Regions from separate parts of the Erwinia sp. V71 genome, predicted to be linked through region 1. Evidence: predicted binding sites of a transcription regulator. Region 1 holds the regulator's gene; each other region holds the start of a gene.
The links. The regulator LexA, encoded in region 1, represses DNA repair genes until DNA is damaged. The targets are predictions, from matches to a motif close to TNCTGTATGTACATACAGNA.
Positions count from the first base shown of each region.

Region 2: the regulator LexA is predicted to act here: its motif matches at 8,191-8,210, upstream of ACSZO1_RS07440 (metal-dependent hydrolase).
Region 3: the regulator LexA is predicted to act here: its motif matches at 7,291-7,310, upstream of ACSZO1_RS14080 (YebG family protein).

Region 1 is NZ_CBFFRK010000089.1:115-10,488, reverse strand. It holds gene ACSZO1_RS16325 (YjbH domain-containing protein) at 1-1,944, shown strand, start outside; gene psiE (phosphate-starvation-inducible protein PsiE) at 2,074-2,472, shown strand; gene ubiC (chorismate lyase) at 2,539-3,066, shown strand; gene ubiA (4-hydroxybenzoate octaprenyltransferase) at 3,068-3,955, shown strand; gene plsB (glycerol-3-phosphate 1-O-acyltransferase PlsB) at 3,988-6,426, opposite strand; gene ACSZO1_RS16300 (diacylglycerol kinase) at 6,555-6,914, shown strand; gene lexA (transcriptional repressor LexA) at 7,029-7,637, shown strand; gene dinF (MATE family efflux transporter DinF) at 7,729-9,069, shown strand; gene ACSZO1_RS16285 (CsbD family protein) at 9,301-9,513, shown strand; gene zur (zinc uptake transcriptional repressor Zur) at 9,584-10,099, opposite strand.
Region 2 is NZ_CBFFRK010000022.1:865-11,238, forward strand. It holds partial or broken gene ACSZO1_RS07420 (inverse autotransporter beta domain-containing protein) at 1-2,954, shown strand, start outside; gene ACSZO1_RS07425 (DUF6515 family protein) at 2,997-3,377, opposite strand; gene katE (catalase HPII) at 3,542-5,809, opposite strand; gene ACSZO1_RS07435 (L-cystine transporter) at 6,025-7,416, opposite strand; gene ACSZO1_RS07440 (metal-dependent hydrolase) at 7,581-8,171, opposite strand; gene kduD (2-dehydro-3-deoxy-D-gluconate 5-dehydrogenase KduD) at 8,318-9,079, opposite strand; gene kduI (5-dehydro-4-deoxy-D-glucuronate isomerase) at 9,130-9,966, opposite strand; gene hxpB (hexitol phosphatase HxpB) at 10,262-10,374, opposite strand, start outside.
Region 3 is NZ_CBFFRK010000066.1:1,431-11,804, reverse strand. It holds gene ACSZO1_RS14110 (pyridoxal phosphate-dependent decarboxylase family protein) at 1-173, opposite strand, end outside; gene pyk (pyruvate kinase) at 656-2,098, opposite strand; gene ACSZO1_RS14100 (MurR/RpiR family transcriptional regulator) at 2,226-3,095, opposite strand; gene zwf (glucose-6-phosphate dehydrogenase) at 3,482-4,957, shown strand; gene ACSZO1_RS14090 (bifunctional 4-hydroxy-2-oxoglutarate aldolase/2-dehydro-3-deoxy-phosphogluconate aldolase) at 5,172-5,810, shown strand; gene purT (formate-dependent phosphoribosylglycinamide formyltransferase) at 6,011-7,189, opposite strand; gene ACSZO1_RS14080 (YebG family protein) at 7,327-7,650, shown strand; gene ACSZO1_RS14075 (tellurite resistance TerB family protein) at 7,769-8,425, shown strand; gene ACSZO1_RS14070 (prolyl oligopeptidase family serine peptidase) at 8,554-10,374, shown strand, end outside.

The DNA of each region.
Region 1 (10,374 bases):
GCCAGAGAGGGCGAATTCAGCCTTAACTATCGCTGGAACGATCAGTATCGTTTCTATTCCACCTCCGTACAGCTGTTTCCGTGGCTGGAAGCGACGATTCGCTATACCGATGTCACCACCCAACTCTACAGTAATGTCGCCAGCTTCAGTGGTAATCAGAGCTATAAAGATAAAGCGTTCGACCTGAAACTGCGCCTGTGGGAAGAGGGATACTGGCTGCCGGAAGTGGCAATTGGGACACGCGACCTTGGCGGTACGGGGCTGTTCGACAGTGAATATCTGGTGGCGACCAAGGCATGGGGCCCCTTTGATTTTACGCTTGGCGTCGGCTGGGGCTATCTCGGTAACAGCGGCACGCTGAAGAACCCATTCTGCGAATACAGTGAGAAGTATTGTACCCGCAGCAGCGGTGGTTCAGCCGGTTCGATCAATGGTGACCAGATGTTCCATGGCCCGGCGGCGTTGTTTGGCGGGGTGGAATACCAGACGCCGTGGCAACCCCTGCGCCTGAAAATGGAGCTGGAAGGCAACGATTACCGTGGCGATTACGCGGGCCGTCTGAAGCAGACCAGCAAAATTAACGTCGGCGCAATTTACCGCATCACGGACTGGGCGGATCTCAACCTCAGTTATGAGCGCGGTAATACCGTGATGGCCGGCTTTACACTGCGTACCAACTTCAATGACTTGCGCCAGTCGCACATTGACAGCCCGAAACCGGCATACCGTCCTAATCCGCAGTCGGAATTTCTGCAGGCGACCGTCGCAGGGGGTCAGCTCAGCGACCTGAAATACAACGCTGGCCTGGATGCGCCAAACCTGCAGACGAAGGGCAATACGCTGTATGTCACGGGTGAGCAGTACAAATATCGCGACACCCAGGAAGGCGTTGATCGCGCGAATGCGATTCTGATGAATAACCTGCCACAAAATATCGACACGCTGCGTGTTACCCAGACGCGCTATGGTATGCCGCAGGTGACCACGGAAACCCGCGTGGACAGTCTGCGCCAGCAACTGGAGGGTTACCCTCTTGGTCAGGACAAACCGCTGGCACAGCAGCGCATTAACCCGGTGGACCCGGAGAAAACCGACCAGGGCTACTACATCGAAAAAGACCGCCTGAACTTCAATATTGCGCCAGTGCTTAACCAGTCGCTGGGCGGGGCAGAAACCTTCTATATGTATCAGGTCGGGGTTTCCGGTAATGCCAATTACTGGCTGACGGATCACCTGCTGCTGGATGGGGGCGTGTTTGTAAACCTTGCCAATAACTATGACAAGTTTAACTACACCAACCCACCGCTCGATTCGTCGCTGCCGCGCGTGCGTACCCGCATTCGTGAATATGTGCAGAACAACGCCTACGTGAATAACCTGCAGGCGAACTACTTCCAGTATTTCGGCGGCGGTTTCTATGGCCAGGTCTATGGCGGTTATCTGGAAACCATGTATGGCGGTGCAGGTGCTGAACTGTTGTATCGTCCGCTGGACGCGAGCTGGGCAGTGGGCATCGATGCCAACTACGTCAAGCAGCGTGACTGGGACAACATGATGAACTTCACTTACTACAAAGCCAAAACCGGTCATCTGACAGGCTACTGGCAGCCATCCTTTATGGATGATGTGCTGGTGAAAGTGAGTGTCGGTCAGTATCTGGCGCAGGATAAAGGCGGCACGGTGGATATCTCCAAACGCTTTGACAGCGGTATCACCATTGGCGCCTATGCCACCATCACCAATGTATCGGCAGAAGAGTATGGTGAAGGGGACTCCACCAAAGGCTTCTACGTCTCGATTCCAATGGATCTGTTTAGTCTGAATCCGGTGCGTGGCCGGGCGCAGATCAACTGGACACCACTGACGCGTGACGGTGGTCAGATGCTGGGTCGTAAATACAATCTGTATGACATGACCAGCGATCGCGATATCAATTATCGTTAATCCTGCAGGGCGGCCATCGTGCCGCCCTGTGATTATTCACACTACCGTATTGTGATCTTCATCACACTAAAGCATATTGTGATTAACGGCCTTTGCTGTGCCATAACAATAACTTTAGAGGATAAGAGCATGATTTCGGGAACCCGTGTCGCCAATGCACTGCAAATGGTGCTGAATTTCGGCCTGCTGGTGCTGGGCATTATTCTGGTGATTTTTCTCGGTAAAGAAACCATTCATCTGGGCAATGTGCTGCTCAATTCCAGTGAACAGGCCTCTTCCTATCTGCTGATCGAAGGGATCGTGATTTACTTTCTCTACTTCGAGTTTATTGCGTTGATTGTGAAGTATTTCCAGTCTGGCTATCACTTCCCGCTGCGCTACTTTGTCTATATCGGCATTACGGCGATTATCCGCCTGATTATCGTCGACCATAAAAACCCGTTTGATACCCTGATTTATGCGGCGGCGATCCTGATTCTGGTGGTGACGCTGTGGCTGGCGAACAGTAATCGTCTGAAGCGCGAATAAAACAGTGAAGGCGCGCCAGGCTCTGCGTTACACTACGGCATCTGATTATTTACCCGGAGATGCCGTATGTCGGATAACGCGCTTGGCTTGCTGCGCGCGCTTGCATGGCTCCCTGTCTCGTCACCTTTGCTGAAGGCACCGCTGCTGGACTGGCTGCTGGAAGAAGACTCCATGACGGCGCGTTTTGAGCGCCACTGTCATCAGGTGACTGTTGAACCCATACGTGAAGGTTTTATCAGCGCGGCTGAGGTGGGCGATGAGCTGGCATTACTGCCACTGGAATCGCGCTACTGGCTGCGTGAAATCGTGCTGTCTGGTGATGGCGTGCCCTGGCTGGCTGGCCGCACCGTCGTGCCGGAATCGACACTGCAGGGACCGGAAGCGATGCTGCAGAATCTGGGGACCCGCCCGCTGGGACGCTACTTATTCTCCTCTTCGACGCTGACCCGTGATTTTATTGAACCCGGCCAGATCGGGGCGCTGTGGGGACGCCGTTCCCGCCTGCGTCTGGCGGATAAACCGTTACTTCTGACTGAACTCTTTTTACCTGCTGCGCCGCTCTACCAGAGCGTGGCGGCAGAAGGATTACAATAACGTGGAAAGACCTCTGCAACTTACCCGCTTCCAGGCCTATAGCCGCCTGATGCGCATTGATAAACCGATTGGCTCGCTGTTATTACTCTGGCCGACCCTGTGGGCGTTGTGGCTGTCTGGCATGGCGGTTCCGGCACTGAATGTGCTACTGGTCTTCGTGCTGGGCGTATTCTTTATGCGTGCGGCGGGTTGTGTGGTGAATGATTTTGCCGATCGTAAAATCGATGGTCATGTGAAACGCACGGCATTACGCCCGCTCCCCAGCGGGGCTGTCAGCGAGAAAGAGGCGAAGCTGCTGTTTGTCGCGCTGGTGCTGGTCTCCTTTGCGCTGGTACTGACCATGAATGCGATGACCATCTGGCTCTCGTTCGCCGGTCTGGCGCTGGCGTGGATGTATCCGTTTATGAAGCGCTATACCCATCTGCCGCAGGTGGTGCTGGGCGCGGCATTTGGCTGGTCGATTCCGATGGCGTGGGCGGCGGTGAGTGAAAGCGTACCGTTAACCTGCTGGCTGCTGTTCCTGGCGAATATCTGCTGGACGGTGGCATACGATACGCAATATGCCATGGTGGATCGTGATGACGACCTGAAAATTGGCGTGAAATCGACCGCCATTCTGTTTGGCCGTTACGATAAGCTGATTATCGGTTTGCTGCAGCTGGCTACCCTGGTGCTGATGCTGGCAATTGGCCAACTGATGCAGCTGAACAGCGCATTTTACTGGTCACTGCTGGCGGCAGCGGTGCTGTTTGTGTATCAGCAGAAGCTGATTGCCGCTCGTGAGCGTGACCCCTGCTTCCAGGCCTTTCTGAATAACAATTATGTGGGTCTGGTGCTGTTTATTGGCGTGGCGCTGAATGCCGCACCACTGGCGGGTTTACTGCCGTAATAAAAAAGGGAGCCCTCTGGCTCCCTTTTACATCACTCAGCGGTTGCCTCTTCAGGCGCCGCCGCGCTTTCAATCGTTATCCGCACTTCCTGCGTAATTAACTCTGCCAGCAACTGATAAACCTTCTGCGTCTGCTCCAGCTGCGCATCGCCGCTGTCGCTGATATAGCCTTCATCACGCAGTGTCAGCACCAGTGATGAGAACACCGCCTTATCAAAGAACTCTGGCGCGTTAATACCGTGCAGTACCGACAGGCGTTGCGCCATGGTACGGCTCTCTTTCTCCAGTGAACCGCGGTTGATCGACGGATTGGCGCTGAGAATAGAGAACGTGATGGCATAACGTTGCAGTGTTTCGCGGATGCCCGCTGCCAGCAGTTGCAGGGTACGGGAACGTGCTGGTGCATAGCGCAGCTGTGTTTCATCTGTGCTAATCAGCCCCTGACGCTCCAGTTCCGCAATCAGTGCGTCCAGCACGTCCGGCAGTTCTTCGCTGTGCCAGCGCAGGAACAGCTCGCCTTTCAGCATCGGGTAAATCACGCAAACCTGACGTAACAGCTCGGCGCGCGACAACTGGCGATGCTGCTGCACAATGGCGGCAATCAGCGATGGCAGCACCAGCATATGCTGGATGTTGTTGCGGTAGTACGTCATCAGCACTGCCTGCTCGCGCGGCAGAATAACGATGTCGCCGATATTATCCTGCTCAGTTTCAAACTTATTCATCGCCAGTGCGCTCTCCAGCAGCGCTTCCGCACTGCTGTCCGGCACGGTGGCATCCGGCGAATAAGGCACGTTGCGCATCAGCTGCACGTAACACTCAAGCTGTTCAATCAGCTGTTCACGGGTGAGTGAACGCTGACGTGAGGCCAGCAATGCGGTGACGCACAGGTTCATGGCGTTGGCCGCACCGGCGTTATTAATCCGCACCATTACATGCTGGGCAATATCATTCACCGCTGGCGTCAGCCAGGCAGGGCGCTGCGCTTCGATAGGATCAATCGACTCACGCCACTCAGGCACATGCTTGTTCAGATAGTTCACCAGCGGCAGCGGTTCACCGAAGTTAACATAGCCCTGACCGAGGTTGCGTAGCTTACGCAGCCCGCGCACCATCTGGGTAAAGCTTTCCTTCTCTTTGGTGGCGCCGCGCAGCTCTTTGGCATACGTCCCCACCTCCATCACGTGTTCGTAGCCGATATAGATCGGCACCAGCGTAATAGGGCGATTACCGCCGCGCAGCATGGCCTGAATGGTCATCGACAGGGTGCCGGTTTTCGGCTCCAGCAGACGCCCGGTACGCGAACGGCCACCTTCCACAAAGTATTCCACGGAGTAGCCGCGGCTAAACAGCTCACCGAGGTATTCGCGGAACACCGTGGCATAGAGTTTATTGCCTTTAAAGGTACGGCGAATAAAGAACGCACCAAGGCGGCGGAAAATCGGGCCGGCTGGCCAGAAGTTGAGGTTAATGCCTGCGGCGATATGCGGCGGCACCAGCCCCTGGTGATACAGCACGTAGGAGAGCAGCAGATAGTCCATGTGGCTGCGGTGGCAGGGCACATAGACGATTTCGTGGCCATCCTGCGCCAGCTGGCGTACGCGCTCGCCGCCGCTGACATTAATGCCCTGATACAGCTTGCTCCAGGTCCAGCCCATCACGCGGTCGGTCAGGCGGATTGCCTCATAAGAGAAATCAGCGGCAATCTCTTCCATCATTTCGATGGCATTTTGCTGCGCCTTATCCTGAGAGATTTTGCGCGTACGCGCTTCATCCTCTATCGCTTTCGCGATAGCCTTCGATTGCAGCAGACGTGAGAACAGCTCCTGACGAGCAGGCAGGCGTGGACCGACGGCAGCCAGGCGCTGACGGGAGAAGTGAATACGCGCCACGCGCGCCAGTTTCTGCGCGATGGTTTTGTCTGTACCGTGTTCGGTCGCCATACGGCGCAGCGACACTGTCGGCGAGAAGCGGACAAAGTTGTCTCGCCCTAACCACAGCACGGCAAAGAATTTCTCAATACCGTTCAGCACCCGCAGATGCGGCGTCTGTTCGCCCTGTACTTCACGCCCCGGCGCACGGCCAAACATCACGGAAACCGGCACCATCTGCACATCCAGATCAGGATTGCTGCGGTGCAGGTCCAGATAGTCGTGAAACAGCTTCACCGACTCCAGATTAGGCACGAAATAAGGGAACACGCGCGGGCCATCGTGGATAAACACATAGCGCGGCAACACCGTGCCATCGATTTCCAGCGGCTCCAGCGGGTCGGGCAGGTCATGTTTTAGACACTGCGCACGCAGGACCAGCAGATCCACCTTTGAATCATAAGGTAATACATACATAATGGGGCGCGAGCTATCCAGCCCCTGTTCGGCTACCGGATCGGCCGGAATAGCTTTACTCTTCACCAAAAGTGAGAGTGGTAAGTTCAGTAACTTATAGTAAAAATTACGCCAACCTGACATAGACAATATGAAGCCTCTTGTTAGCAAAGCGCGGCAAGCATACCAGAAAGCGCACGCAAGATCTGTTGTGTTGCATTTTGTGCGCCACCCAGACGTTGACGTTAAACATCTGAAAGGGTTCCCTCATTATGGCAAATAATGTCACCGGACTGACAAGAATCATTAAAGCAGCGGGTTATTCATGGCAGGGATTGTGCGCCGCATGGCGACATGAAGCTGCATTTCGCCAGGAGCTGGTGGCGGCGGTTATCGCGACGGCCATTGCCTGCTGGCTGGATGTTGACGCGGTGACGCGGGTGCTGCTGATTGGTTCAGTGGTGCTGGTGGTTATCGTTGAAGTGCTGAACAGCGCGCTGGAAGCGGTGGTGGATCGCATCGGCAGCGAGCATCATCCCCTGGCCGGGCGCGCCAAGGATATGGGGTCGGCTTCGGTGTTACTGAGCATTCTGCTGGCGCTGTTTGTCTGGCTGATGTTGCTGTGGCCGTAAGCCGTTTTTCCGCGAGGCGTGCCGCAAACTGAGGCTTTTTCGCTAAATTTGGGTTCCCAGCCTGCAAATACCTGTATATACTCACAGCGACTGTATAAACAACCAGGGGGCGGAATGAAAGCATTAACGGCAAGGCAGCAGCAGGTATACGATCTGATTCGTGATCATATTAATCAGACGGGTATGCCACCGACACGCGCCGAAATTGCTTCGCAATTAGGTTTCCGTTCCCCGAATGCGGCTGAAGAACACCTGAAAGCGCTGGCACGTAAAGGCGTGATTGAGATTGTTTCCGGCGCTTCACGCGGTATCCGCCTGATGCAGGAAGAAGAGACTGGCCTGCCGCTGATTGGCCGCGTTGCCGCCGGTGAGCCGCTGCTGGCGCAGGAACATATCGAAGGCCATTTCCAGGTGGATGCTGGTCTGTTCAAACCGAATGCTGATTTCCTGCTGCGTGTCAGCGGTATGTCGATGAAAGATATCGGCATTATGGATGGCGATTTGCTGGCGGTACACAAAACGCAGGATGTGCGTAATGGCCAGGTCGTCGTGGCGCGCATTGATGACGAAGTGACCGTCAAACGCCTGAAAAAGCAGGGCAATGTGGTGCATCTTCTGGCTGAAAATAGTGAGTTTGCGCCCATTGTTGTCGACCTGCGTCAGCAATCTCTGACGATTGAAGGTCTGGCCGTGGGTGTGATCCGCAACGGCAACTGGCTGTAATCTTTACCTCCCCGACGCCTGCGCGCACCTGGTTTTACCGTCGTGCGCGTAAGGTCGATTCGCGTTAACCCTCAGTCTGGTAAACATTCTGATGACGCTGTGGAAGCCTGTGCGATTCTTTACCGTTACTGATAAAAATCTCTGGCGCCTGGCGTTGCCGATGATCCTCTCCAATATTACCGTGCCACTGCTGGGTCTGGTGGATACGGCGGTCATTGGCCATCTCGACAGTCCGGTCTACCTCGGCGGAGTGGCAATTGGCAGCACTGCAACCAGTTTTCTGTTTATGCTGCTGCTGTTTCTGCGTATGAGCACCACCGGCTTAACCGCGCAGGCGTTTGGCGCGGGCGATAAAGCGGCGCTGGCGCGAGCCCTGATTCAGCCGCTCTGCATGGCGCTGGCGGCGGGCGGTCTGTTTGTCCTGCTGAAAGCACCACTCAGCGATCTGGCGCTCTCCGTGGTTGGGGGCAACCCTGAGGTATTACACCAGGCACATCTGTTTATGTCGGTTCGCTGGCTGAGTGCGCCAGCGATGCTGGCGAATCTGGTGATCCTTGGCTGGCTGCTGGGCGTGCAGTATGCACGTGCGCCCGTGATCCTGCTGGTCGTCGGCAACCTGGTCAATATTCTGCTCGATTTGTGGTTTGTGATGGGGCTGCACTGGGGCGTGCAGGGGGCTGCGGCGGCAACGGCGCTGGCGGAATATGTCACGCTGCTGATTGGCCTGATAATGGTGTGGCGGGTGCTGAAATTACGCGGTATCTCGCTGCCGCTGCTGCGCAATAGCTGGCGCGGTGACTTTCGTCGTTTGCTCAGGCTGAACCGCGACATTATGCTGCGTTCGCTGATGGTGCAGCTCTGCTTCGCTTCTCTGACGGTGTTTGGTGCCCGACTCGGCAGTGATGTCGTGGCGGTTAACGCCGTTTTGCTGATGTTTCTGACCTTTACCGCCTATGCGCTGGATGGCTTTGCCTATGCAGTGGAAGCGTATTCTGGTGAGGCCTGTGGCGCACGCGACAGCAGTAAGTTGCTGCGTGTGTGGCGTGCCTCCTGTCGTCAGGCAGGTCTGGTCGCGCTCGCTTTTGCTCTGCTCTATGCTGCCTGCGGCCCGTGGCTGGTGGCATTGTTAACCTCCTTACCGGAATTGCGTGAACTGGCCGATCGCTATTTGCTATGGCAGGTTATTCTGCCGCTGGCGGGTGTCTGGTGTTATCTGCTGGATGGCATGTTTATTGGTGCGACACGCGGCAGTGAAATGCGCAACGGCATGGCGGGTGCGGCGCTGGGGTATGCACTGACTTTGCTGACACTCCCCTGGCTGGGTAATCATGGCTTATGGCTCGCGGTGACGGTCTTTCTGATGCTGAGAGGACTTACACTGTGGCTGATCTGGCGTCGCCACTGGCGCCACGACAGCTGGTTCGCCACCTGAAATATTTCCTTACGGCTCAGTTTCCCCGCGTTTTCATTTGAATAATGACTTGATTTCAGGGTGTTAAGCCATCTTATTCCCGATGTGAACCGTTCTGATTAATGTCTCTCGCTATTTTTTTTCATTTTTTGTCTATAATTAACTATGTAATAAGTAATCAAGTGGCGATTTATGCTGATGGTTGATCTTTAGCTAAGACGAAATGCCAATGTTGTTATTAAAGGAGGCACTATGAATAGCGACCAGGCTAGCGGTAACTGGAAACAGTTTAAAGGTAAAGTGAAGGAAAAATGGGGCAAGCTAACCGATGACGATATGACCGTGATCGAAGGGAAACGCGATCAGCTGGTCGGTAAAATTCAGGAGCGATACGGTTACGCTAAAGAGGAAGCGGAAAAAGAAGTCTCAGACTGGGAAAGCCATAACCGCGATTATCGCTGGTAATATTTGCGACACCAGATATTGATACAGCATTCCTGCCCGGGCACACGGAGGTGCCACCTACCGCGGTCGCTTAGCGACCGCGCTTCTTGCTCACCACACTATGATCGTGATCGCAGCTTTCCTGATGAGTACAGGACTCCACTTCCCGACAGCCGTTACACAAACCGTGCGCTTCAATCACGTTGTGACGTAAGGCGAAGCCGGATTTGCGGGCCAGCGCCTGCAGAATCTCTTCCACACCCTCTGCATGCTGCTCATTCACCACGCCGCAGCGATCGCAAATCAGCATCGCAGAACTGTGCTGTGGCTCTTCAAAGTGGTGGCACACCACATAACTGTTATTCGATTCCACGCGATGGATAAAACCCTGTTCCAGCAGGAAATCGAGCGCACGATAGACCGTCGGGGGTTTTGCCTGAGGTTCAGAAACACGCAGCAGATCCAGCAGGTCATATGCGCTGATGGCGCTATTCTGCTCGGTCATCAGGCGCAGCACTTCCAGACGCTGTGGCGTCAGACGTACGTTACGCTGCTGACAGAGTTGCTCCGCCTGCGACAAAATTTGCTCAGGAAGGATGGCGCTCATGATGAATCTCCAGACCGAAATGAGATGTTATTTTATCACAGGCAATAAAAAACGCCGAATGCTCAGTTTTAGCCTCACCGCGCGCTTCAGCAGGCTGAATGCCCCATGCCAGCTCATCCGTTAATCACGCTTTATCTTATATGTGCTGGAATCTACAGAGGTGCTTACGTTTCTTCGTCAGAGGCTGGAATGGTGACGGCATTTTTTCAGCAGTTATCTGATTTGCGGAGAGAAAAAAACCTGTCTACTGTTAATTAATGCTTATCTGGCTAACC
Region 2 (10,374 bases), on a different contig from region 1:
GCGAGCGGCGTTTTATCAGCAATCAGAATGACGATACCCGGGTTGGCATGGAACTGAACTGGCAGTTTGGCCGCTCATGGCGGGAGATGCTTGATCCTGAACGCGCCAGCGCCATGCCATCCCTGAATCAGTCACGTACCGCGTTCGTACAGCGTAATAACAATATTGTGCTGGCTTATAAAGCGCAGGCAAAAAACTGGCGCATCTATTTTGATCCCGCCGAGGTTCGCGCCAGGGCGGGGAGCGCAGCCGTGACGAACAGGGTGAAGGGCAATGCAGGCGCAGTGACGCGTTACACCAGCAGCGATCCGCTGAAAGCGCCGGTGGATCAGATGAGCGGGCGAGTCACGCCGCTACAAAAAGGCAGTGTTACTGTTACCGCAGAAACCTATATTACTGCGGCGGATACCACGCCCGTCACGACGGCGCATTATCAGTTAATGATTGGCGCGGGCGATTTTGCGCCTTCGGTCAGTGATGTGGACATCGCGGGTGAGCCACTGCTCGGTAACACGCTGACTGGCAGCTATCGCTATCACGATAACGAGGGGGAGGCCGAAGGTGCGACAAAACTGCAGTGGTATCGCCTCGACTCGCCATCGCAAGCGCTTGATCAACTGCAACCGGTCGCACAGGGTGAGCATTATCAGGTCACGACGGCCGATTTCAGCAAGTATATTGCGTTCCAGGTCACGCCCGTCAGCGTCTCTTCACTGCAGGGCAGTGCGCAAAGTAAAACGGTAACCGGCCCGACGCAAAAGCTGGTGGGCTTGTCCTTCTCACTGCAGCAGGGTGATGGCGTGATTGTCAACGACTCTGAGGTCAAACTGGCGGCAGACAGTACCGGCAGTCTGCTGTTTCGCATTCAGGTAACCGATGCGCAGGGTAAACCGCTGGCCGGACGCGACGTCTGGTGGAGCCAGCGCGCAGGTGCGCCGGGGCAGCTGGCGCAGCCGCAGAGCGTCACCAACGCAGAGGGGTATGCGCAGGTAGATTATACCGCCATCCATGCCGCGGGCGAGGATACCGTGTCGGCGTCATTGCAACCGCCATCACGGCGCGATAAATCGCCGCAGCGCCAGCAGCAGGCGCGGGCGTTTAAAGTGGTAATGGTGCAGCCCGATCTGGCGCTAGCCGCCGCCGGTAACCCGACGTCGGTAGTGGTGGGGAGCAGTGCGCTGGTGTTTAACGCCAGACTGAGTGAGAGCAACAATCTGGGCATCAACCAGCGTACCCTGCAGTGGCGCAGTAACGGTCAGTCTGCAGGCACCAGTGAAACCAGCAGCACGGGCGAAAGCAGCGTCTCGCTGAAACCACCCGCCGAATTTGGCGAAGGGCAATGGCGGGTGGAAACGATCTTGCAGGGTGGCGCGACGAAAAGCCTGACACTGACGTTGTTGCGTCAGGATGTGGCGCCCCTGGTCAGCAATCCTGCCAGTGTCAGCGTGACCTACGGTGCAGCGGCACAGCAGCTGACCATTACCGGCGGCAACAGTGCGACGAAAATGTTCCGTTCCAGCAATTCCGCCGTGGTGAGTGTCGACAGTGATGGCAGGCTGACCTTCCTGAGCGCCGGGAGCGCCACCATAACAGTGAGCCAGCCAGCGACATCCACTGAGCAGGCACCTGCACCGCTGACCGTCCCCGTGACCGTCGGCAAAAGCGCGGGAACGCCTCTCAGGGTTGAGAGCCTGACGCTGTATGTGGGCGAAACCAAACCACTTGGGATCAGTGGCGGCAATAACGGGCCGCTGTCGTTTAGCACGCCATCGGTTGGCGTGTTTACGGTCAGTGCAGACGCCAGACTGACGGCGCTAACCAGCACCAATACCACGGTGAGCCTGACGATCACCGAAGCGGAGAGTGAAAATTACCTGAGCCAGAAATATACCATCAGTGTGATGGTGAAACGCTATCCGGCGATCCCGCTGCAGGGCCCCTCTGCTGTCAGCGTGAATTACGGCAGCGCTGCGCAACAGCTGAATATCACTGGCGGTAATGTCGGTGGTAAGACGGTTTACACCTCCTTTGATTCTGCTGTCGTACAGGTCAGCGATAGCGGTCTGATGACCTTCCTTAAGGGAGGAAATACCCAGATTACTGTCAGCCAGCCCGCCACGGTCAGCCACGATGCGCCGGAGAAACTGATCATCCCGGTCACGGTGAAGAAAAATGCCGGTACGCCGCTGCAGGCGAAGGATATGCAGTTAACTGTTTATGACAGTTTGCCGGTTACGCTAAGTGGTGGAAACAGGGGGCAGCTGGCGTACTACAGCAGTGATAGCGATAAAATTGCGGTCAGCAGTAGTGGTGTGGTGACGGCCAGAAAAGGCACCGGCAGTCAGCCCGTCGCTGTCACCGTGACAGAAAAGGAAAGCGATAATTACCTGGGGCAATCAACGGTATTCAATGTCACTGCAGCGTTAAAAAATTCTGCGCCGCTGCAAGGACCTGAGCCGATTACGGTTGATCAGGGCGCCGCAGCACAGCAGCTCAACATCACCGGTGGCAATAATGGTGGTGCGCTGACGTTCCATTCTCATAATCTGCCCGTGGTGAAAGTGACGAGCGACGGTGTCATGACCTTTGGCGGTACGGGGATCTCGGTGATTACGGTGAGCCAGGCGGCGACGGAGCAAGAAACCAGCCCAACGCCATTAAATATTACCGTAACCGTTAAGGCCGTTGTGCCGCCGGTATTGAGCTGGCGCTATACCGGTTTCACCGGAGGGATCTACCCTGATTACTTAGGTGGAAGGTTTAACTTTACGGCCAATGTGACCAGAAACGGGCAGCCTGCAGAGGGTGTCGCGGTTTGTCTTTACCGCAACTGGAATGGAGTGCAGGAAGTGGCACGCGGGAATAGCAATGCCAGCGGGGATGTGAGCCTTTATCATGTCAAACTGATCGCGAATTTGCGTGAAAATAACTTTGAGGTAAAACTCTGCCCCTGACGGTGACAGCAAAACCGGGAGCATCAACTCCCGGTTTTTTCTTTACAGTCCCGGCGGACGCGGGACTTCGATATAGCTGCCGTTAATATCACGACGGTAGTAATGGCCATCGGCAACATAGAAGCGTTCACCGTTATAATCCAGCGCGCGCATCGGTGTCGGTGCCGTATCGACCGGGCGTTCCACTACCACGTAAGTATCTCCCTGCCGCTGGTAGTAGCTGCCATTCAGCAGATAGTAGGTTAAGCCACCAATCAGCACAGCTTCGGCTGCGGAAGGTAAAAAACGCAGCGGGCCTGGGCCACCCGGACCACCATGCCAGCCAGGACCCGGACCACCGGGACCCCAGCCGCCAGGATGCGCGCTGGCGACCAGCGGACTGACTAAGGTTAATGCCAGTAATGAAGCGACGATCTTTTTCATATGATGACTCCTGCATACATGGCTGTAACATTATCCCGCAGCAGGAAAATTACAAGACGTCACTACCGTCTGTTATCTAATGCTTACAGCGCTTAACGCTTTGCTGACTGTCGCTCCAGAATCGCGAACCATTGTGCAGAAGATACCAGCAGAATAAGCTGAAATTATGCCGGTACAGACAGCGCTTTCTGACTGCGTGACCAGATGCGATGTGCCGCCAGCGCTGCGATAAATTCACTCATCAGCACACCTTCGGCCTTACTGTCCTCGACAATGCCTTCTTCATGTTCTTCATCCGCCAGACCAAACTGCGCCTTAAAGCGACGCGCGTCACCGCTCAGGCCGATTACCTTCAGGTGTTTATACGCTTCCAGCAGGAAGTAACGCGCATCACCGCGCAGCAGCAGGGCATCAATATTGCCGTCCGGCACAATCACCGCATCGAAGGTGAGAGAGGGCAGACCGCTGAATGTGCCATCCACTGGCAGGGTGGAACCGTCATCAGCACGTACGTCACCCATATGCGCCGCCAGCAGTTTGCCATGAACGCCACTGGCTTCCAGCACCTGCAAAATGGCCAGTACATCGGCGGCTTTGACGCCATCGCTGATCAGCAACGCCACCTGACGCCCTTTGATGGTGCCGCCAGGCACGGCATACAGGCTCAGGCTGGGATCTTTTTTCAGTCCGTTGACATCCTTCGGTGGCGCAATCTGCAGCTGTTCATCGGTCAGCGCAATCCCCAGGTTTTCTGCGACGGCGTGCGCCAGCTGAATTTCGATATGCGCCAGCTGATCGACGACCCTTTCTCTGATATAGGCGCGCGTGACTTTGCTGAGTTCGAAGGAGAAAGCATCGATAATATGCTGTTGCTCGACGGGTGTCTGACTGAGCCAGAACAGGCGCGGTTGCGAATAGTATTCGCCAAATGACGGGCTGCGCTCACGCACCTTGTGGCCCTCAATACGTTCCTGATAGCTTTCGACCCCCCCACGATGCGGACTGGCCGGAGTTTCACGCGGCCAGTTGTCATTAATCGAGTTGGGACCATAGTTAGCCGGGTTGCTGTCGATCTCCATGCGGTGCATGCCGCCACGCTGGAAATTATGGTACGGGCAGACCGGACTGTTGATCGGAATTTCATGGAAGTTAGGGCCGCCGAGGCGGCTGATTTGCGTATCGGTATAGGAGAACAGGCGTCCCTGCAGCAGCGGATCATTGGTGAAGTCGAGGCCCGGAACAATATGGCCTGGATGAAACGCCACCTGCTCGGTTTCAGCGAAAAAGTTATCCGGATTGCGATTCAGCACCATTTTGCCGACTAATTCGACCGGCACCAGCTCTTCCGGGATCAGTTTGGTGGCATCCAGCAGGTCGAAATCAAACTTAAACTCATCCTCTTCGGGGATCAGCTGCAGGCCCAGCTCATATTCCGGGTAATCTCCGGCTTCAATCGCTTCCCACAGATCGCGACGGTGGTAATCCGCATCACGGCCGATCAGCTTCTGCGATTCATCCCACAGCAGTGAGGCTTTCCCGGCCACCGGTTTCCAGTGGAAACGCACAAAAGTGGCTTTTCCTTCGTCATTGATCAGGCGGAAGGTGTGAATGCCGAAACCTTCCATCGTGCGGTAGCTGCGCGGAATGCCGCGATCGGACATCGCCCAGAACACGTTGTGCAGGGTTTCGGGCTGCAGCGAGACGTAATCCCAGAACGTGTCATGTGCGCTGGCGCCCTGCGGGATTTCATTGTGTGGCTCCGGTTTCACCGCATGGACGAAATCAGGGAATTTATGCGCATCCTGAATAAAGAACACTGGCGTATTGTTGCCCACCAGATCGAAGTTTCCCTCCTGGGTGTAGAACTTGGTGGCGAATCCGCGGATATCACGCACGGTGTCCGCAGAACCTGCGCCACCCTGTACGGTAGAGAAACGGACAAACACGGGCGTAATCAGATCCGGATCGGAGAGGAAATCGGCTTTGGTGATATCCCGCAGCGAGCGGTAAACCTGAAAATACCCATGTGCCGCGGAGCCACGCGCATGAACAATGCGCTCCAGGATACGCTCATGGTCGAAATGGGTGATTTTTTCCCGCAGGATAAAATCTTCGAGCAGCGTGGGGCCACGGGTTCCGACGCGCAGGGAGTTTTGATCATTGGCAATACGCGTGCCCTGACTGGTGGTTAGCGGAAAGCTTTCGCCATTGTCTTTACGATAAGCGTCGAGTTGATCGAGTTTGCCATTGCGGGTATTCGGCGCTTTCTGGCTGCCTGGCGCCGTGGGTTGTTTCCCAGGCGCGCTCGGTTGCGCGGCTGGCTGGTGGGAACCATCTTCCGGGGCCAGCGAATCCAGTCCGGGTTTCGCCGATTCAGGTCCGGTTGCGGGTGCGTGGTGACTCAGCTCCTTGTGCTCTGTTCCTTTCGACATTGTTGCGTGCTCCCGTTGCTGTCGTAATTAGGCATCCTTAACTATAGAACAGTGACAGGTATACGCCCGTAAACAGCAGGGATTTGCCGTGATTAGCGGCAAAACGGGGGCATTATCAGACAGATGAACAGGGCGGGGCACTGAAAGCGGGTATTGCTGTGCTCATAATAAATAAGGCCGGAAAATCCGGCCTTATTTGGATAACGGACAGCGTGTTACTGGTGGGAAAGCTCAGTACGTTCGTCGCTGTTCAGCACTGCCTGGTCAGTCTGGCCGAGCCAGCGGCTGGTCAGGGAACCGGCAGTCATCGCGCCATTCACGTTCAGTGCGGTACGACCCATATCAATCAGCGGCTCGATGGAAATCAGCAGCGCGACCAGCGTCACCGGCAGGCCCATTGCGGGCAGTACAATCAGCGCGGCAAAGGTGGCACCACCGCCCACGCCAGCCACACCAGCGGAACTGAGCGTCACAATACCGACCAGTGTGGCAATCCACAGCGGATCGAACGGGTTAATACCAACTGTTGGCGCAACCATGACTGCCAGCATGGTCGGGTACAGACCTGCACAGCCATTCTGGCCGATAGTGGCACCGAAAGAAGCAGAGAAGCTGGCAATCGATTCTGGCACGCCCAGACGACGGGTTTGCATTTCCACATTCAGCGGAATACTGGCGGCGCTGGAGCGGCTGGTGAATGCGAAGGTAATCACTGGCCACACTTTGCGGAAGAAGCGCAGCGGATTGATGCCGTTAACTGACAGCAGCAGACCGTGTACCGCAAACATAATTGCCAGACCCAGATAAGAAGCGATAACAAAGCTGCCCAGCTTAATGATGTCCTGCAGGTTAGAACCGGCAACCACTTTGGTCATCAGCGCCAGCACACCGTACGGGGTCAGCTTCATAATCAGACGTACCAGCTTCATCACCCATGACTGCAGGGTATCGATCGCGGCCAGCACGCGCTGGCCTTTTTCCTGGTCGTCTTTCAGCAGCTGCAGTGCCGCCACACCAAGGAAGGCAGCAAAAATCACCACACTGATAATCGAGGTTGGATTCGCGCCCGTCAGATCGGCAAACGGGTTTTTCGGGATAAAGGAGAGCAGCAACTGCGGCACGGTCAGGTCAGCCACTTTACCGGCGTAGTTGTTCTGGATCGCCGCCAGACGTGCGGTTTCCTGCGCGCCCTGTACCAGACCGTCAGCAGTCAGGCCAAACAGGTTAGTCACGAATACACCAACAACTGCTGAGATCGCGGTGGTAAACAGTAGCACGCCGATGGTCAGCAGGCTGATTTTGCCCAGCGAAGAAGCATTATGCAGACGTGCAACCGCACTGAGAATCGAGGCGAATACCAGAGGCATCACAATCATTTGCAGCAGCTGGACGTAACCATTGCCGACAATATTGAACCAGCTGATTGACTCTTTGACCACTGGCGCATTTTCGCCATAGATCAGTTGCAGTGCGAGACCGAAAGCCACACCCAGCACCAGGCCGGCGAGCACTTTCTTCGATAAGCTCCAGTCAGTGCGACTGGTGCGAGACAGAATAAACAGCAGCGCGAGAAACGCCACAATATTGAGAATCAGAGGCAGATTCATCCCATTTCTCCGGTGGAAGTCTGACGGTGTTATCGTCAGAGAAAATTGCGATATTTTGTATCGCGTATTAAGCCTTAGCTGGTGGCGTATGTTATCAGTGAGCCAGGCCACAGCATTATATCCAAAAGTAATTGATTATAACTTTATGATATTAATCAGTACCATTATTGCACGATTTGTTTGCTGGTGATGCGATTCAGGCCATTCTGCACCACATTAATTAACTGTGCAGGCCAGCCATTGGCACCCAGCCATGGCATTTGTGGTGAAAACCACATCGCGTAGCACACCAGTCCCATACATAACACCCGCTCCAGCTGATTGCCTTTCTGACTATTAAGAAGCGGCAGGCAAAAACGCCAGCGACAGGGCCACAGCAGCGGCACGCCTGCGGGTGTCAGCATATCAGCGGCAATATGGCTGAGATAACCCAGCACCATTCCCTGTAAGGCATCGGCCGGGATCAGGCCATCTGCCGGTACATTGATCTGAAACAGCGCCAGTGCGCCCAGCACCGCCAGCAGGCTATGGGTAAAACCACGGTGACCAAAGGCGCGCGCCACCGGGCCGGAAATCCATTTTAATCGCTGCCCCAGCACCGATTTAGGATGGTCAATATCCGGTAACAGACAGGTCAGCAGCGCGGCCGGGATAATATGCCACCAGTCACCTTCCGCCAGTACGGGCGTCAGTTCGGCGCGTTTGGCAAAAATGGCGCTGGCAATGGCAAAAATAATATGGCCTTCGGCCGTCATGGGGGTAACCTGGCTGCATAACTGTCAATGCATCCAGTATAGGGGATATATCCAGTAGATTAAATACGTGACGCTGTAACTAAAAATAAAAAATTTGCCTTAGTGATGAAGACGTCACCGCCGTGCAGTGCGGTGACATCTGAGCATCAGCGCGCCAGCCAGCCGCCATCCACCGCAATGGTGTAGCCATTGACGTAATCGGCAGCAGACGAGGCGAGAAAAACCACCGGGCCTTTCATATCTTCGGGCGTGCCCCAGCGTTCTGCCGGAATACGCCCGAGGATCTCCAGGCTACGTGATTCATCATTGCGCAGTGGTTCGGTGTTGTTGGTTGCCATATAGCCTGGCGCAATGGCGTTGACATTGATGTGGTGCTGCGCCCACTCATTTGCCATCAGTCGCGTCAGTCCCATCACTGCGCTTTTCGACGCGGTGTAAGAGGGCACGCGGATGCCGCCCTGGTAAGAGAGCATGGAAGCGATATTAATGATCTTGCCGCCCTGACCCTGGCGGATAAACTGCCGGGCGACGGCCTGCGACAGGAAGAATACCGTTTTGCTGTTGATATTCATCACATCATCCCAGTCCTGTTCACTGAAGTTCAGGGCATCGTTGCGGCGGATAATCCCGGCGTTATTCACCAGAATATCAAGGCGGCCAAATGCGGCGACCGCCTGTTCCACTACCTGCGGCACATTAGCGCTGTTGATCAGGTCGGCTTCCACGTGACAGTAACGGCGGCCGAGTGCGGTCACCTGTGCCTGGGTCTCCGGAGCCGCGCTGCGGTTGACGCCGATAATATCGCAGCCTGCTTCCGCGAGGCCGAGCGCCATGGCCTGGCCTAAACCGGTATTGCAGCCGGTGACCAGCGCGACTTTTCCTGTCAGATCAAATGCGTTAAGGATCATATTCACTCTCTTTAGTACAGGGCGTGATGCCAGAGTGTTCTGGCGTGGGATCAGCGCAGTTCGCTGACTTTTACATGGTCCATATCATCAAACACCTGGTTTTCGCCCACCATGCCCCAGATAAAGGTGTAACGTTTGGTGCCGACACCGGCATGAATCGACCAGCTTGGCGAGATCACGGCCTGCTCGTTATGCATCAGCAGATGACGTGTTTCCTGCGGCTGGCCCATCATATGGAATACGGCGGTCTCTTCGTCCATATCAAAATAGAAGTAGACTTCCATACGGCGTTCGTGAGTGTGGCATGGCATGGTGTTCCAGAGGTTACCTTCTTCCAGCCTGGTCAGACCCATGGTGAGCTGGCAGGTTGGCAGGACGTCCGGGATGATGAACTTATTAATGGTGCGACGATTGCTGGTCGCGGCATCACCCAGTGTGGCTTTTACCGCCTCTTCGAGGGTGATTTTTTTATCCGGATATGTGGTGTGCGCCGGGGCGCTGTTGTAGTAAAACTTCGCCGGTTTTGCGGCATCCACACTGCGGAATACGACCGACTGTGCGCCCATACCGACATACAGCGCCTGCTGGTTGCCGATTTCCCAGGTTTTGCCATCGACATCGATCAGGCCCGGGCCGCCGATGTTGATGACGCCCAGTTCACGGCGTTCCAGAAAGTAGCTGACCCCCAGTTGTTTACCCACTTCGCTGCCAATGGTGACGCTTTTGCTCACTGGCATCACGCCGCCGACAATAATGCGGTCGATATGGCTGTAGGTCATGGTGTAGTTGTCGGCATCGAAGATAGTTTCGATGACAAATTCGCGGCGCAGGGCGGCGGTATCGAGCTGGCGGGCGTGGTCACTGTGAATACTTTGACGAACTTGCATGGTAGTGCCTCTCAATTTATTTCAGATTTTTTTGCTGGCGCAGCGTTATGCTCCGGATGATCTGATGATAGGTATGTTGGTATATCAATTCAATAAAAATGAAATGATGTTTTATTTATTTGGTGGTGAGATCAAATATTGATAGTATTGATTAAGGCGTCGTGTGTTGTCTGTTTGATCAAGATACAGCGGGGCGACCATCCCGCGGTCCTCCACGGACAAGCCGTTCCGGAGCCATCGGGATGTGTCCCCGAATAATGGGCATCGGGGTATCTGGTGGTGAGGGGCCTGTGAGTTACCCTTGCAGATGTGCTTCGCTGAGCTGTACCAGCGTATCCAGCTTCACATTGGCCAGCGACCAGCGCGCGTCAGTGCGCAGTTCTTTTGGTGGCACCACAATCGAGCGCA
Region 3 (10,374 bases), on a different contig from region 1:
CTAAAAGGTTTTTTGACCTGCTGGATGGTGTTGTTGATCAGTTTCAGCGCTCTGAGCGTTTGTTGCGCATAAGCATCAAGCTGCGCTGCGTTGAACAGCTGTTCATTTGCCGCGCTGTCCTGCGGCTGTTGCGGCTGTGTGGCGGCGCGTGCTGTTGGTGAACCAAAGACCATACTCTGTACCTTTTTTGGACGTAAGAAACCTCTGCCGTCATAGCGAGCAATGACAGCGGTAACCCTGCGATATTGATGGATATTAGTTAAGGTTATATAACTAATTAATAAAGATGCATGTTTTCAGTCAGGCAAAAAACTCAGTGTTATTTGCCTTAACAGCAGATTAAACCCCCATTTAATGCGGTTAATAGGTTTTTTGTGACGATAAAGTTAATAATTGTAATGCGGATGAGATTATAAATAGTAATCATTACCATTCAATAAGTTTATTCTCACAACCAATAGATAAGTCTTACTTATGTTGTATTTGTGATGCAGATCACATTTTATGGCGGGCAGGCACGACGTTAGCCGGGAGTATTAACCGGATACAGGATGCTGGGATCAGTGAATTAACCGCAGGGAAAGAGGGAGCGGTGATCGCGAAGGGACTGCAGGAGGAAAACTCCGGGCACAGATCGCCCGGAGTGGGGAGAAGCTTAGTCGACGCGCAGAACGCGTGTGGTGTTAGTGGTGCCCGTGGTGGCCATCACATCACCCTGGGTGACGATCACCAGGTCACCAGAGACCAGGAACCCTTTGTCACGCAGCAGGTTGATCGCATCATGTGCGGCGGCTACGCCATCATTGTCGCTGTCAAAGTACACCGGCGTCACACCACGGTACATCGCGGTGAGGTTCAGGGTGCGCTCATGGCGTGACATGGCGAAAATCGGCAGGCCGGAGGTGATACGTGATGTCATCAGCGGCGTGCGGCCAGATTCGGTCATGGTAATGATTGCCGTAACACCCTGCAGGTGGTTAGCGGTATACATTGCCGACATCGCAATCGCTTCTTCGACGTTATCAAACTGCACTTCCAGGCGGTGTTTAGAGACGTTGATGCTTGGGATCTTCTCAGCACCGAGGCACACTTTCGCCATGGCTGAGACGGTTTCCGCCGGGTACTGACCCGCTGCGGTTTCCGCGGACAGCATCACCGCATCGGTGCCATCCAGCACGGCGTTTGCCACGTCCATCACTTCAGCACGGGTTGGCATCGGATTGGTGATCATCGATTCCATCATCTGCGTTGCCGTGATCACCGCACGGTTCAGCTGACGGGCGCGACGAATCAGCGCTTTCTGGATACCGACCAGTTCAGGATCGCCAATTTCGACACCCAGGTCACCACGTGCCACCATCACCACATCAGAGGCGAGGATGATATCGTCCATCGCTTCCTGGGTCGCGACCGCTTCTGCACGCTCCACTTTAGAGACGATTTTCGCTTCGCTGCCGGCTTCGCGCGCCAGACGACGTGCATAGTTCAGATCTTCGCCGTTGCGCGGGAAGGAGACGGCCAGATAGTCGACATTAATTTTGGCTGCCGTCAGAATATCGGCTTTATCTTTCTCGGTCAGCGCTTCAGCTGACAGGCCGCCGCCCAGCTTGTTGATGCCTTTATTGTTAGACAGTGGACCGCCAACGGTCACTTCGGTAAAGACTTTAGATGCCTGTACTTCCAGCACTTTCAGCTGCACGCGACCATCATCCAGCAGCAGGATATCGCCAGGCACCACGTCTTCCGGCAGGCCTTTATAGTCGATACCCACTTTCTCTTTATCGCCTTCACCTTTGCTCAGGTTGGCGTCGAGTAAGAAGCGGTCACCCTGATTGAGGAAAACTTTGCCTTCTTTGAAGGTCGATACACGGATTTTTGGTCCCTGCAGATCGCCGAGGATCGCCACATGGCGTCCCAGTTTAGCCGCGATTTCACGGACTTTATCCGCGCGCAGCTGGTGATCTTCCGGTGTGCCGTGCGAGAAGTTAAGACGCACAACGTTGGCGCCCGCGGCGATGATTTTTTCGAGATTATTATCGCGATCGGTTGCCGGGCCCAAAGTGGTTACGATCTTGGTTCTTCTGAGACGTCTTGACATGTAGGACTCCGTTAACTTTTAACTTGGTGTTGCAATAGCAATCACAGGATATTCTTATGCCACTTTTATAACATTTATATAACAAGGCGAGAATGCTCAGACCGGATTAATTTCCGCTGTCACGCGGTCAGCGTGAAAAAAAAATGGGCCTGGCGTCTTTATCTAAACGCGATTCTTTCAAACCTTCTTTGACGCGCTTCAGGTTATCTCTGAATTTTGGCCCGCGGCGTAAAGTAAAACCGGTTGCCAGCACATCAATCAGGGTTAACTGCGCCAGGCGTGAGACCATGGGCATGTAGATATCGGTATCTTCCGGCACATCGAGCGTCAGCGCCAGCGTGGCTTCCTGCGCCAGCGGCGAGCCCGGTGAGGTGATTGCCAGCACGGTGGCATCATTTTCCCGTGCAAGATGCGCCAGTTCGACTAAATTTTTGGTGCGACCGGTGTGGGAAATCAGCACCATGACATCACCTTCCGCACTGTTCATGCAACTCATGCGTTGCATCACAATATCATCGGAATAGATGACAGGCACATTGAAGCGAAAAAATTTATTCATCGCGTCGTGGGCCACGGCGGCCGAGGCACCCAGTCCAAAGAAGGCGATTTTTTTGGCCTGGGTCAGCAGATCGACGGCGCGATTAACCGCGCTGATATCCAGCTGCTGACGCACCTGGTCGAGACCGGCCATGGCCGATTCGAAAATTTTACCGGTGTAAGAGTCGGCGCTATCGTTTTCATCGACATTACGGCTGACATAAGGGGTGCCGGTCGCCAGACTTTGCGCCAGCTGCAGTTTAAAGTCAGGAAAGCCTTTGGTTTCCAGACGATGACAGAAGCGGTTGACGGTTGGCTCGCTGACCCCGGCGGCGCGCGCCAGCAGGGCGATACTGGAGTGCATCGCCGTTTGCGGTGCGGCCAGAATCACCTCGGCGACTTTACGTTCGGATTTGCTCAGGAGCTCAAGGTAAGCGTGGATTTTTTCCAGCATATTCATAGCGTGAGGCCACTCATCAATTCTGACGATTTCATTCACAGGAGAAATCGATGTCATTTTGTAGAGAATATACAATGCCATAACGCGTGACGGGCAGAGGCGTCCAGCGAGATTCGGCGCTTTTTTGCCAGAGTTTGAACTGTGTCTGATTTTCAGTTGCGTAAAACGGTAACAGAAAAGTTGAAAAATTACGCACAAACGGACACGGGCAGGTGGAATAACTACCGTTAAATAGCACGCGGGCAAATACATTGCCCTGACAGGGGTCGCGCTGGTTTACGCGCACCAGCCAAAAGAAGTACATTGTATTGAAAGAAAATTACAATAAGAGTCTGACTGATTACGGAATCCGCAGGTCAGATTCATCCTGCAACGAGGAGATAAAAATGGCGGTAACACAAACAGCTCAGGCGTGCGATCTGGTGATTTTCGGTGCCAAAGGTGATCTTGCACGTCGGAAACTGTTGCCTTCCCTGTACCAGTTGGAAAAAGCCGGACAGATTCATGAAGAGTCACGCATTATTGGCGTGGGTCGTGCAGACTGGGATAAAGCGGCTTACACCAAAGTGGTACGTGAGGCGCTGGAAACCTTCATGAAAGAGAAAATCGATGAAGCGCTGTGGGATAAGCTCAGCAGCCGTCTCGATTTCTGCAACCTCGACGTCAATGACACCACTCAGTTCCCGAAACTGGGTAAGATGCTGGATCAGAAAAAACGCGTCACCATTAACTATTTCGCGATGCCGCCAGGCACCTTCGGTGCGATCTGTAAAGGTCTCGGCGCGGCGAAGCTGAACGCCAAACCGGCACGTGTGGTAATGGAAAAACCACTGGGCACTTCACTGGAAACATCCCGTGAGATTAATGACCAGGTCGGTGAATTCTTCGAAGAATCCCAGGTGTTCCGTATTGACCACTATCTGGGTAAAGAGACGGTGCTGAACCTGCTGGCGCTGCGCTTTGCCAACTCACTGTTTGCCTCTAACTGGGATAACCGCACCATCGATCACGTGCAGATCACCGTGGCGGAAGAAGTGGGTATCGAAGGCCGCTGGGGTTACTTTGACCAGGCCGGTCAGATGCGCGATATGATCCAGAACCACCTGCTGCAGATCCTGACCATGATCGCCATGTCACCACCGGCTGATCTGACGGCTGACCGCATTCGCGACGAAAAAGTGAAAGTATTGCGCTCACTGCGCCGTATTGATCACACCAACGTGCGTGAGAAAACAGTACGTGGTCAGTATACCGCGGGTTTTGTGCAGGGCAAAAAAGTGCCAGGTTATCTGGAAGAAGAGGGCGCGAACAAAGCCAGTAATACTGAATCCTTTGTCGCTATCCGTGTTGATATCGACGACTGGCGCTGGGCGGGTGTGCCGTTCTACCTGCGTACCGGCAAACGTCTGCCATCAAAATGTTCAGAAGTCGTGGTTTACTTCAAGAACCCGGCGCTGAATCTGTTTAAAGATTCCTGGAAAGAGCTGCCGCAGAACAAGCTGACCATTCGTCTGCAGCCAGACGAAGGCGTGGATATCGAGATCCTGAACAAAGTGCCGGGTCTGGATCACAAACACAACCTGCAGACCACCAAACTGGACCTGAGCTTCTCGGAAACCTTCAACCAGTCGCATCTGGCGGATGCCTACGAGCGTCTGCTGCTGGAGACCATGCGCGGTATCCAGGCGCTGTTTGTACGCCGTGATGAAGTGGAAGAAGCCTGGAAGTGGGTGGACTCCATCATGGAAGCCTGGGCTGCGGATAAAGAAGCACCGAAGCCGTATCAGGCCGGTACCTGGGGGCCTGTCGCGTCAGTAGCGATGATCACCCGTGATGGCCGTTCCTGGAACGAATTCGAGTAATCAGTCGCTGAATAATCAAAACCCGCACTCTGCGGGTTTTTTTCGCCCCTATAAAAATGAACCACAGTTTTAAAAATTGCGCTAACGCATGGACGGCGTGGAAGCAGATCATGTATGGTAGATCCGCTATCACATTCCTGACGCCGGATAAGCGTCGCTTTCGCCTGCTGCCGTCAGCGTGACCCGCAGCGGGCCTGACGGGGGATAAAGACTGATGAAGAACTGGAAAACGAGTGCTGAACAGATTTTGACGACCGGGCCTGTGGTGCCGGTGATTGTGGTCAATAAGCTGGAGCATGCGGTTCCAATGGCGAAGGCGCTGGTGGCGGGCGGGGTGCGCGTGCTGGAAGTGACGCTGCGTACGCCGGTGGCGATGGATGCACTGCGCGCGATGATCAGAGAAGTGCCGGACGCGATTGTCGGTGCCGGGACGGTGATCAACACTCAGCAACTGCACGAAGTGACGGAAGCGGGCGCGAAATTTGCTATCAGCCCGGGGCTGACCGAGCCATTATTAAAAGCGGCAACCGCAGGTTCAATCCCGTTAATTCCCGGTATCAGCACCGTGTCTGAACTGATGCTGGGGATGGACTACGGCCTCAAAGAGTTTAAATTCTTCCCGGCGGAAGCTAACGGTGGCGTAAAAGCGCTGCAGGCGATTGGCGGACCATTCCCGCAGGTGCGTTTCTGCCCGACGGGCGGCATTTCGCCGGCGAACTATCGTGATTATCTGGCGCTGAAAAGCGTGCTCTGTATCGGCGGTTCATGGCTGGTGCCAAATGATGCGCTGGAAGCTGGGGACTGGGGACGGATTACTCAGCTGGCGCGTGACGCGGTGGCAGGGGCGAGATAATCTCTATTTCTTCTCCCTCATAGCAGGGGCATGATTCTCCCTCCCCCTTAGAATGGGGGAGGGCAGGAGAGGGGGAACCAACGACTCAGCATCTTGGCCGTTGGCTCCCCCATCCCAGCCTTCCCCCGCTTGCGGGGGAAGGAGCAGAACGGCGCGAATGGTGACCCCATTGCATATATGGCGGAAGGAGTCACTCGGCGTTAACCGCTAACCTTCACCCCACCGGCACAGGCAATCGCACGCTCAACCGCCTGCTCAACCGTCTCCGCCGTTGCCAGTGCCACACCCAGACGGCGCTGACCGCGAATTTCCGGCTTACCAAACAGACGCAGTTGCAGACCGGCACCCAACACCGCAGGGACGCCGCTAAACTGCACATTGTCACTGTCCAGCTGTGGCAGGATCACGGCTGACGCTGCCGGGCCATACTGGCGAATGCCGCCAACCGGCAGGCCGAGGAAGGCGCGCACATGCAGGGCGAATTCCGACAGATCCTGAGAAATCAGCGTTACCATACCGGTATCGTGCGGGCGAGGTGACACTTCGCTGAACACCACGTCATCGCCGCAGACAAACAGCTCAACGCCAAACAGACCATGACCGCCCAGCGCACTGACCACTTTCTGCGCGATGTCCTGCGCACGTTGCAGCGCCAGATCGCTCATCTGCTGTGGCTGCCAGGATTCACGGTAGTCACCATCTTCCTGACGGTGGCCGATTGGCGCACAGAAGTGAATGCCATCAATGGCGCTGATGGTCAGCAGGGTTATCTCAAAATCAAATTTCACCACACCTTCCACGATGACGCGTCCGGCGCCCGCGCGGCCACCCTGTTGTGCGTACTCCCAGGCGTGATCCAGCTGCGCTGCATCACGGATAAAGCTCTGACCTTTACCGGAAGAACTCATCACTGGCTTGACGATGCACGGGAAACCAATTTCCTCTGCGGCCTGCAGGAAGGCTTCTTTGCTGTCAGCGAAACGGTAGGTAGAGGTTGGCAGCGCCAGCTCTTCCGCGGCCAGACGACGAATCCCTTCACGGTTCATGGTCAGACGTGCGGCACGGGCCGTTGGCACCACGCGCTGGCCCTGTTTTTCCAGCTCAATCAGCATATCGGTGGCAATCGCTTCGATTTCCGGCACGATATAATCAGGACGCTCTTGCGCAACCAGCGCTTTCAGCGCTTCGCCATCCAGCATATTGATCACATGGCTGCGGTGTGCCACATGCATGGCCGGGGCATCGGCATAGCGGTCAACGGCAATTACTTCTACGCCTAAACGCTGGCATTCAATCGCCACTTCTTTGCCCAGTTCACCTGAACCTAACAGCATTACACGGGTTGCGGCAGGGCGCAGCGCGGTTCCAAGAGTCGTCATAATAGCTACCTGAATGGATGATAAAATCGCGCGCAGTATAAACGAAAACGTTTGCGCGGGCATCTGCTTTGCCCGCTTGCCGGGAAAAAAAATGGCTGATATACTGGATATAAATACAGTTAAACGAGGCTGAGATCATGGCTGTTGAAGTAAAATACGTCGTAGTGAGAAAAGGTGAGGAAAAGATGACCTTTGTCAGCAAAAAAGATGCGGATGCTTACGATAAGCTGCTGGATATGGCTGAAGTCTTTTCCGACTGGCTGGGCGCCAGCCAGATTGGCCTGGAAGAGGAACAGCTGGAAGCGCTGGGCATGTATCTGGCAGAAAACAAAGACAGCGTGCAGCATATTCTGCGCACCAGCAAAATGCCGCAGGCTGAAGCTGAATCCGCTGCCAGCAGCGCAAGCGAAGCGGGCGGGCAGGATGATGCCAAACCTGTGCGTGCAGTGAAGGTTGCCTGATCATCTCCCGACAGGCGACTGCCGGTCGCCTGTTATTTTCCCGTCTTTTCTTCCGCTTACGCTTCTTGACGTCCATTGTTCTACTCTGAATTCCATTCTGAGTGGTAAAGGAAATGAGATGAACAACTGGCTGCAGCAAATTCAATCCGTATTAGGCAACAGTAAAAGCCATGGCAAAAGCAGTGGGGAAGGCCTCAGCAAAATGCTGGCGCCGGGTGCACTGGGTGGTCTAGCGGGCTTACTGATTGCCAGCAAATCATCACGTAACCTGCTGGCCAAATATGGCAAAAATGCGCTGATTATCGGCGGCAGCGCCGCGGCAGGCGCGGTGCTGTGGAACAAATACAAGCAGCGCGTCAGCGAATCTCACCAGAACGAACCGCAGTTTGGCCACAGTGAAACCCCGGTGGATGCGCGTGCTGCGCGTCTGATTACTGCCCTGGTGTTCGCGGCGAAAAGTGACGGCCATATTGATCAGCAGGAGCGCCAGGCGATTGAGCAGAATGTGCATCAGCTGGGAGTCGGTGCGCAGGGCGAAAAACTGATCCAGCAGGCCATCGACCAGCCGCTCGACCCGCAGCTGCTGGCGCGGGATATCCGCAATGAAGAAGAGGCGCTGGAACTCTACTTTCTCAGCAACGCCGTGATTGATGTCGACCACTTTATGGAGCGCAGCTATCTGCAGGCGCTGGGCGATGCACTGAAAATCCCGCAGGATGTACGTGACGATATCGCCCGCGATATTCGCGACGAAAAGCAAAAGTTACCCGCCTGATTATCATCCGGGCCGGAAAAAACCGGCCTGGCTATTTTTTTCTGTTGTTTTCTTGTGGTTTACCGCTTGGCAATCATGCGCACAGATGCCACCCTTAACACTATGACTCACAACGGTGTTAATGCGCGATGACCCCACCTAAAGCCAAAAAAATTCCCCACATAATGACCCTGCATGGCGATACGCGTCAGGATGATTACTACTGGTTGCGCGATGATGAGCGTGAAGATACGGCGGTACTCGACTATCTGCACGCGGAAAATGATTACGGCAAGTGGGTGATGGATTCCCAGAAAGCGCTGCAGGACAGCCTGCTGAAAGAGATGATCGACCGTATCCCGCAGCAGGATCACTCCGTGCCGTATGTGAAGAGTGGTTTCCGCTATCAGCGGCGTTATGAGAATGGCAATGAGTACGCCATTTATACCCGCCAGCCCGCCGATACCGCCACGCCGGACGAGTGGGAGATATTGCTCGACGCCAACCAGCGTGCGTCGCACAGTGAATTCTATACCCTGGGCGCACTGGACATCAGTCCTGACAATACCATTATGGCGCTGGCGGAAGATTTCCTCTCGCGGCGGATTTACGGCATTCGCTTCCGCAATCTCAGCACCGGCAAATGGTATCCGGAGGTGCTGGAAGATGTTTCCGCCAGCTTCGCCTGGGCCAATGATTCCCGCACGCTCTACTATGTGCGTAAGAATAAAAAGACGCTGCTGCCGTACCAGGTCTGGCGGCACACGATCGGTGAACCGCAGAGCGCCGACCAGCTGGTGTATGAAGAAGCGGACGACACCTTTTACGTCAGCGTGCATAAAACCACCTCGGAACACTTTATTCTGATTGCGCTTAACAGCACCACTACCAGTGAAGTGCTGCTGCTTGATGCTGAGTTCGCTGAGGCGCAGCCGCAGGTATTCTCTCCGCGCAATAAGGATCATGAATACTCTGTGGATCACTACAACCACCATTTTTATGTTCGTTCGAACCATGAGGGCAAAAACTTTGGTTTGTATCGTACGGATTATGTTGATATTGCGCGCTGGGAAACGGTGATTGCGCCGCGCGACCATATTGTGCTGGAGGATTTCCAGCTGTTCCGTGACTGGCTGGTGGTGGAAGAGCGCCAGCGCGGGCTGACCAGCCTGCGCCATATTGATCAGCGCAGCGGCGAAAGCGTTGGCATCGCCTTTGACGATCCTGCCTATGTTACCTGGCTGTCGTACAATCCCACGCCGGAAACCAGCAAGCTGCGGTATGGTTACTCGTCAATGACCACGCCATCAACGCTGTTTGAACTGGATATGGAAAGCGGCGAGCGGCAGGTACTGAAACAGTCGGAAGTGAAAGGTTTTGACGCCAGCCACTATTGCAGCGAACACCTGTGGATCACCGTGCGTGACGGCGTTGACGTGCCGGTATCGCTGGTATGGCATCGCGATCACTATCAGCCGGGTAAAAATCCGCTGCTGGTTTACGGTTATGGTTCTTACGGCAGCAGCATGGATGCCGATTTTAGCGGCAGCCGCCTGAGCCTGCTCGATCGCGGTTTTGTTTATGCGATTGCCCATATCCGTGGCGGTGGCGAGCTGGGGCAGCAGTGGTATGACGATGGCCGCTTACTGAATAAGCTCAACACCTTTAACGACTTTATTGATGTCACGGAAGCTTTGCTGGCACAGGGTTACGGCAGCAGACAACGCGTTTACGCCATGGGCGGCAGTGCCGGTGGTTTACTGATGGGCGCGGTGATTAACCGTGCGCCACAACTGTTTCACGGCGTGGTGGCACAGGTGCCGTTTGTCGATGTGGTCACGACCATGCTGGATGAGTCGATTCCGCTGACCACCGGTGAATACGATGAGTGGGGCAATCCGGCTGAGGCGGAATATTACCACTACATCAAACAGTACAGCCCTTACGATAATGTGCGTGCGCAGGCGTAT